2 linked regions of the Candidatus Vesicomyosocius sp. SY067_SCS001 genome follow. The protein of the gene in region 1 binds, or shares a complex with, the protein of each later gene. Links are inferred from orthologs where the notes say so. Each region holds a gene or a part of one and is shown in the gene's direction. Other genes may lie near its edges. The genes, in order: uvrA and mfd.

Region 1 (3,661 bases):
ACCAATTTCAATAGCGCGTAACGCTGCACCAGTGTCAGTAGTAAAGCATGGATTGCCTGTACCTGCACAAAAAATAATGACTTTGCCTTTTTTTAACGCTTGTTTAGCATGTGTATGATTAATCGAATTACATACACCACCACCTATTGACAAGCCTGACATAACCAATGTATCAACCTTATTTTTTTGACAAGTATCTGCAATAGCAAGTGCATTGATGACAGTTGATAACATTCCAATATGATCACTAGTAATTAGATTTATGCCAGTTTTTGTAAGTGTCTCACCTCTAAAAATATTACCACCACCAATAACAATTGCTATTTCAACATTTTGATTAAGTACTGATTTTATTATATCAACTATTTTATTTAGTGTTATTGGGTCAATTATATTTGTAGTGCTAGCCAGGGCTTCACCACTAAGTTTTAATAAGATACGTTTGTATTTACTCATTACTGTGTGCTGAAAATCATAATATTGAGATAATTTTACCTATCCTTATGGGTATAATAAATATTTGTCTGATATATTTTATATATGAATCATATTAGTATTCGTGGTGCTAGAGTCCACAATTTAAAAAATATTGACATTGATATTCCTAGAAACAAATTGATTGTAATTACTGGACTATCTGGATCAGGTAAATCTTCATTAGCTTTTGATACTATTTATGCAGAAGGACATCGTCGTTATGTAGAGTCTTTATCAGCTTATGCACGTCAATTTTTATCACTCATGGAAAAACCTGATGTTGATTATATTGAAGGGTTATCTCCAGCTATCTCTATTGAGCAAAAATCCACTTCACATAATCCACGTTCAACAGTTGGTACGATTACTGAAATTTATGACTATTTAAGATTATTATTTGCACGTATTGGTATTCCAATTTGTCCAAAACACAAAATTAATCTTGAATCTAAAACTATTCCTCAAATGGTTGATAGTATTGTTAAATTGCTAATGGGTAGAAAAATTATGTTGTTAGCACCTGTTGTTCAGAACCGCAAAGGTAGCCATGTACAATTATTAAAAGAGTTAAATCAGCAAGGGTTTTTAATAGCTAGAATTGATGGTGTAGTTGTGTATATAGATGAAATGGAAGTACTGAATAGTAAGGTTAACCATAGTATTGAAATTGTAGTTGATCGTTTAAAAATACGAGAAGATATGATTTCACGTTTATCTGAATCATTGGAAACTGCACTTAATTTAAGTGCAGGTTTGGTACGCATTGCACCTATGAAAGATGAATCATCCTTGCAAGAAAAGGTATTTTCCGCTAAGTTTTCTTGTATTGAATGTGGTTACTCATTAAGTGAATTAGAACCTAGACTTTTCTCATTTAATAATCCAGTTGGTGCTTGTCAAACTTGTGATGGACTGGGTGTGAAAGATACGTTTGATGAACAAAAAGTTATAGCTAGTCCTAGTATGAGTTTAGCAGATGGAGCAGTTTATGGTTGGGGACGCTCAAATGCTTATTTTTATCAAATATTAATTTTGGTAGGTAAGTATTACGGCTTTAGTATTGAAACACCTTATGAACAATTAAGTGATAAACACAAAAAAATTGTCCTTTATGGGAGTGGCACAGATGACATTGACTTTTCAAGAATCAAAGGACGTAAGGGTTGGTCTAATAAAGCCAAGCCATTTGAGGGTATTATTCCAAGAATGATGCGTCGTTATGAAACAAGTGAGATTCATAGTGTTAGAGAAGAACTTTCTAGTTATATTGTTAGTAAGGATTGCACTGAATGTCATGGCGATAGATTAAATGAATCAGCTAGGAGTGTGTTTATTGATGAAAAAAATTTATCAAATATTGCTAAGCTTTCTATTGTTGATATTTATAGTTTTTTAAAAGAGTTAAAGCTGGAAGGGGTTCGTGGTCAAATTGCAGAAAAAATTTTAAAAGAAATTATTCAACGTTTAGAATTTTTAATTAATGTGGGGTTGGAGTATTTAAGTCTTGATCGTAGAGCAAATAGTTTATCAGGTGGTGAAGCACAACGTATTCGCTTAGCTAGTCAGATTGGCACAGGATTGATGGGTGTCTTGTATGTGCTTGATGAGCCATCAATAGGCTTACATCAAAGAGATAATCAAAAGCTATTAAACACACTTGCCTATTTGCGTGATATTGGCAATACAGTGATTATGATAGAACATGATGAAGAAGCAATTAAACAGGCCGATTATGTAATTGATATTGGTCCTGGTGCTGGCGTACATGGAGGTGAAATAGTTGCCATTGGCATACCTGAAGATGTTGAAAACAATCCTAACTCTTTAACAGGTGATTATCTAAGTGGTCGTCAAAGTATTAAAATTCCTACTAAACGAAAAAGCGCCAATCAATGGATTCGTATTAAAGGAGCTAATGGTAATAGCCTTAATAATGTTGATTTGTCTATTCCTATAGGTGTATTAACTTGTGTGACAGGCGTATCTGGCTCTGGAAAATCAACCTTAATTAATGATACCTTGTATGCTTTGGCAGCAAGGGAGCTTCATTGTGCACAAATAACACCTGCTGAATATGAATCAGTTGAAGGATTAAATTATCTTGATAAAATTGTTAATATTGATCAAAGTCCAATTGGACGTACGCCACGCTCTAATCCAGCTACTTATACAGGTGTATTTTCGTTAGTGCGTGATTTATTTTCACAAACTTTAGAGGCAAGGTTACGTGGTTATAAAGCAGGTCGTTTTAGTTTTAATGTTAAAGGAGGTAGGTGTGAAGCATGCAAGGGTGATGGATTGATTAAGGTAGAAATGCATTTTCTGCCAGATATTTATGTATCATGTGATGTATGTCAAGGTCAGCGTTATAATCAACAAACTTTAGAAGTGTTTTATAAAGGAAAGAGTATTTCACAGGTACTTGGTATGACTGTAGAACAGGCAGTTAAGTTTTTCCAATCTATGCCTAAAATTAAACAAAAACTACAAACTCTAATGGAGGTTGGACTCTCTTATATTACTCTTGGGCAAAATGCAACTACTTTATCTGGTGGTGAAGCACAACGTATTAAATTAGCAAAAGAATTGTCAAGAATGGATACTGGACAAACACTTTATATTTTTGATGAGCCGACAACGGGTTTGCATTTTCATGATATTAAACTTTTGTTATCAGTTATTAATAGATTATGCGAGCGTAATAATACCATTGTTATTATTGAACATAACCTTGATGTTATTAAAACTGCAGATTGGATTATTGATTTAGGGCCTGAAGGGGGCAATAATGGTGGGCAGATTATTGCATTTGGTACACCAGAAGAAGTGGCACAAGTTAAGGAATCCTATACAGGAGAATATTTGAAAACTTACGTGTAATTTATCTTTGACTTCAGATTTTTAATCTGGAACTAGGTTAGTATGTATGTGGTTTATACTTGTTAGTACAGATTGTGTGTAAAAAAAAGATTTTATTGGGATTACTCTGTTAACTTTGATAGTTTAATAAAAATAAATTAGTTTGTATTATACTTCAAATGATTTTTCTAATTTTTGTCTAAGTCATGGTATGGTGAGAATAGATGCAACATCATGGTCATCAACTTGATGATTTGACTAAAAAGTAGACCCTTCTGTTTTTATAAAGGCTAAAAGTATATAAGTCATAGCTTTATTGACGTGA
Region 2 (4,333 bases), 720 kb from region 1 along the record:
ATAGAAAAGGTTTCGAATAAAGTAAAATACATTGTATTTTACAAACTATCAATCATAATGATCTCATTAATTCTAGCCTCAAATTCACCTTTTAGAAAAACATTGCTTGCCAAACTAGGTTTAGCCTTCGATATACATCCGCCAAAAATTGATGAATCAAGAAAAAAGGGTGAAACACCTGAGAAATTAGTTTACCGTCTAGCTCAGGAAAAAGCCAGAGAAATAGGAAAAACACACAGTGGTTTAATAATTGCTTCTGACCAAGTAGCGACAATTAATAATGGATTTAATACTGATGATAACATACTAACCAAACCAAAAAACCATGAGGAAGCCATTAAACAACTACAACAAAATTCTTGTAACACAGTAAATTTTCTTACAAGTTTATCACTTTTAAATACAAAAACCGACAATATACAAACTAAAGTTGAAATATTTAAGGTAATTTTTAAAAAATTAAATATTGATCAAATTAACCATTACCTTAAAAAAGAAACTCCTTATAACTGCGCAGGTAGTTTTAAATCTGAAAGCCTAGGTATTGGCTTATTTAAATGCATGATTGGCAATGATCCAAATAGTTTAATTGGTTTACCGCTCATTCAACTCATTACAATGCTAGAAAATGAAGGTATTGATATTCTAACTGACAATATTTAAATGTGATGCCATATCTCTATTCCAACAAAGTTAAATGCTTTGAATTAGGTCGAAAAATGTATTGGGGTTCACTGTATGGTAGTGCAGATGCATTGGCATTAATTGAATTAGCCAACCAACAACAAGTCATTTTAGTAATTGCTAATGATATTGTACATTTTGATAATCTTTACAAATCTTTAAAGTTTTATAACACTGACTTAGAAATTTTAAAATTTGATAATTGGGAAGTTCTCGCCTATGATTACTTCTCACCTCATCCTGATATTACATCAAGTAGATTAAAAACATTATCCAAACTTAAAAGTCTTAAACGTGGTATTGTTATCGCCACGTTAGAATCGTTATTTTCACACTTATGTCCACTAGAGTTTAGCGAAAAATATAGCTTAAATATTCGTATTAATGACAAAATTAATTCTGATACTTTTAGTAAAAAATTACTAAAAATTGGATACAAGAATGTAACCACAGTAATGGAGCATGGTGAGTTTAACATACGTAGTTCATTGATTGATCTATACCCGATGGGTACAAAAACAGCCTATCGAATTAATTTATTTGACCAAAAAGTAGAATCCATTCGCGCTTTTAGCACTTCAACTCAACGTTCTAAAACTAAAATACCTGAAATTATGCTATTGCCTGCTAGAGAGTTCGCGACAGATAATACCAGTATTGAATACTTTAAAACCAACTATAAAAAAACGTTTAATGATAATGGTTTTATTTATACTGAGGTTAGTGAAGGAAGATTACCAGGTGGTATTGAGTTCTATTTACCATTATTTTTTAACACAACAAATACCTTATTTGACTATCTAGCGGATAACACTATTATTGCCACGTCAAAAGAATTTTCAAGCTTAGTAGATAAAACTTATAGCGAAATACGTAACCGATTTAAATATGCTAAAAAATCATTAGACAGGATACCACTTGATATTCAACGAGTTTTCCTATCCAAAGAATTGCTCTTTAGTGAAGTCAAAAAAAAATCACAACTCATGCTTAGCACATCTAAAATAGAAAATAAAAATCAGTATTTTAATTTTAACTCAAGTCTACCACCTCCAGTACGCATTGAACTACAAACGAACAATCCGTTAAGTAAATTTTCAACATTTGTTAAAAGATTTACTAACAATCAAAACAAAAAAATATTAATTGTTTGTGAATCACTCGATAGACAAAATATACTCAGTGATTTACTCATCAACCATAATCTTGATACTTATAACGTTAAAAGCTGGCATGAATTTACTACTAGTAGTAAATCTCTTAACATCATCCATGAGAACCTTGTACATGGTTTACTTATCCATAATATTGCTATTATTACTGAAGAAGATTTGTTTGGACAAGAAGTAGTTCAACAACAAAGTCGTCATGCCAAACATAAAGATTTTGACGTGGCCATTAAAAGCTTAGTAGAGATTAAAATAGGCGATGCTATTGTGCATGAAAATTATGGAGTAGGTAGATATTTAGGGCTCAAAACCAAAATTTTTGATAGACAATCACAAGATTTTCTTGTCCTAAAATATGCTAATAACGCAAAATTAATGGTACCAATAATCTCATTTGATCTAATCTCTAGATATGCTGGACTTTCTCTAGAAAGTACACCATTACATAAACTAGGAACCAACCAATGGGCCAAGGCTAAGAAAAAAGCAAGTGAAGCTTTATTTGATGTAGCAGTTGAATTATTAAAAATTTCTGCCAAGCGAGCCTCCAAAACAGGCTTTTCTTTTCCTAAACCTAATGATGATTACTCTTCATTTGTTGCCAATTTTCCCTTTGAGGAAACTCAAGATCAGATAAAAACCATGAATGAAGTACTAGCAGATATGCAATCACAACAACCTATGGACAGATTGGTATGTGGAGATGTTGGTTTTGGAAAAACTGAGATTGCCATGCGTGCAGCTTTTTTAGCAGTTAAAGCAGGTAAACAAGTTGCAATTTTAGTGCCAACCACACTATTATCCAATCAACACTATCGATCTTTTATAGATCGTTTCACTAATGACCCTACAAAAATTGCAACATTATCAAGATTTCAAACCAGAAAAGAGCAAAAAATAATTATTGAACAACTAAAACAAGGAACTATTGATATCATTATCGGTACACACAAAATTATCCAAAATAATATTAAATACAAAAACCTTAGCTTAATTATTATTGATGAAGAACATCGCTTTGGAGTTAAACAAAAAGAAGCCTTGAAAAAACTACGAGGGCAGAGTGATATTCTAACCATGACTGCCACCCCTATTCCGCGTACATTAAATATGGCACTAGGTTCGTTAAGAGAATTATCCATTATTGCAACGCCACCCGCTAAGCGCAGTACTATCCAAACTTTTGTACAAGAATGGCATGACAATAATATCAAAGAGGCAATTACAAGAGAAATACACCGTGGTGGACAGGTTTTTGTACTACACAATGATATTAATTCAATTGACAATATGGCAGAAAATCTAAAACAAATTATACCAAAATTACAGATTCGTATCGCCCACGGAAAAATTCCAACACGTGAATTAGAACAAATTATGAGTGATTTTTACCACGCACGTTTCCACATTCTAGTTTGCACCACGATTATTGAAACAGGAATTGATATTCCTAACGCCAATACCATCATTATCAATAATGCACAAAATTTTGGTCTAGCACAATTACATCAACTTAGAGGTCGTGTTGGTCGTTCTCACCATAGGGCTTATGCTTATTTAATTGTTAAATCTCATCAATCTTTATCTAAAACAGCTAAAAATAGACTTGATGTAATTAAGTCTTTAACAAAACTTGGTTCTGGGTTTGTGTTGGCTAATCACGATCTTGAAATTCGTGGTGCAGGTGATTTACTCGGAGATAATCAATCTGGACAAATCAGAGAAATTGGTTTTAACCTTTACCATGATTTATTGAAACGCACCATTGATGCCATGCACTCTGGTAAAAAAATTAACCTTAATGATCCAATTAACCATGAAGTACAAATTGATTCTGGCTTACCATCAATTATTCCAGAAACTTATATTTTTGATGTTCATGAACGGCTTGTGCTTTATAAACGCATTGCTAATTGTCAAAACAACAATGAACTTAAAGCCTTGAAAATTGAGATGATTGATCGTTTTGGTCTATTGCCAGATTCAACTAAGAACTTACTTTACAATACCAAACTGAAACTCTTTTCACAAATAATTGGGATTAATAAAATAATCCTTTATGAAGATAAAGCTATCATTACCTTTAACAAAAAAAACACCATTGATCCTATAAAAATCACTAACCTTATCCAAAAACAATCAAAAAAATATCAGCTAAAAGATCAAAATCAATTAATTATCAAAGAACAAATGCCCAAAAATATTAGACGAATCAAATTAATAGAATATTTATTAAAAATGTTAAATTAATTTGATTATAATAACTCTCCATAGTTATCTTGATAATATTTTTCAATATAACCCATATCAAATTGGTGATTTTGAGCGCCTAAATGTGTAACTTTAATAGCACCAAGTAAACCTGCCAGTTGTCCTATAGTTTTCCAATCCATATTATTCATTAAACCATATAAAAGTCCTGCACGATAAGCATCTCCACAACCTGTTGGATCTTGAGAAACATCTACTTTAACAGGAGT

What was found.
Region 2: the proteins of uvrA (region 1) and mfd are in contact, whole or in part, in a crystal structure (PDB 4DFC), measured with the Escherichia coli proteins. The link is inferred for Candidatus Vesicomyosocius sp. SY067_SCS001 from one-to-one orthologs.

The regions. Positions count from the first base shown.
Region 1 is NZ_CP054877.1:250,069-253,729, forward strand. Bases 235-3,557 are described here. They hold uvrA (excinuclease ABC subunit UvrA), read left to right. Parts: upstream 235-540; coding sequence 541-3,357; downstream 3,358-3,557. Other genes in these bases: pyrH (UMP kinase), read right to left, coding at 235-456. In the rest of the region: more of pyrH, read right to left, coding at 1-234. UniProt on the Escherichia coli protein: The UvrABC repair system catalyzes the recognition and processing of DNA lesions. UvrA is an ATPase and a DNA-binding protein. A damage recognition complex composed of 2 UvrA and 2 UvrB subunits scans DNA for abnormalities.
Region 2 is NZ_CP054877.1:971,522-975,854, forward strand. What follows is about bases 309-4,303. They hold mfd (transcription-repair coupling factor), read left to right. Parts: upstream 309-668; coding sequence 669-4,103; downstream 4,104-4,303. Other genes in these bases: HUW60_RS04650 (Maf family protein), read left to right, coding at 309-663; HUW60_RS04660 (carbohydrate kinase family protein), read right to left, coding at 4,109-4,303. In the rest of the region: HUW60_RS04645 (dihydrofolate reductase), read right to left, coding at 1-2; more of HUW60_RS04650, read left to right, coding at 58-308; more of HUW60_RS04660, read right to left, coding at 4,304-4,333. UniProt on the Escherichia coli protein: Couples transcription and DNA repair by recognizing RNA polymerase (RNAP) stalled at DNA lesions. Mediates ATP-dependent release of RNAP and its truncated transcript from the DNA, and recruitment of nucleotide excision repair machinery to the damaged site.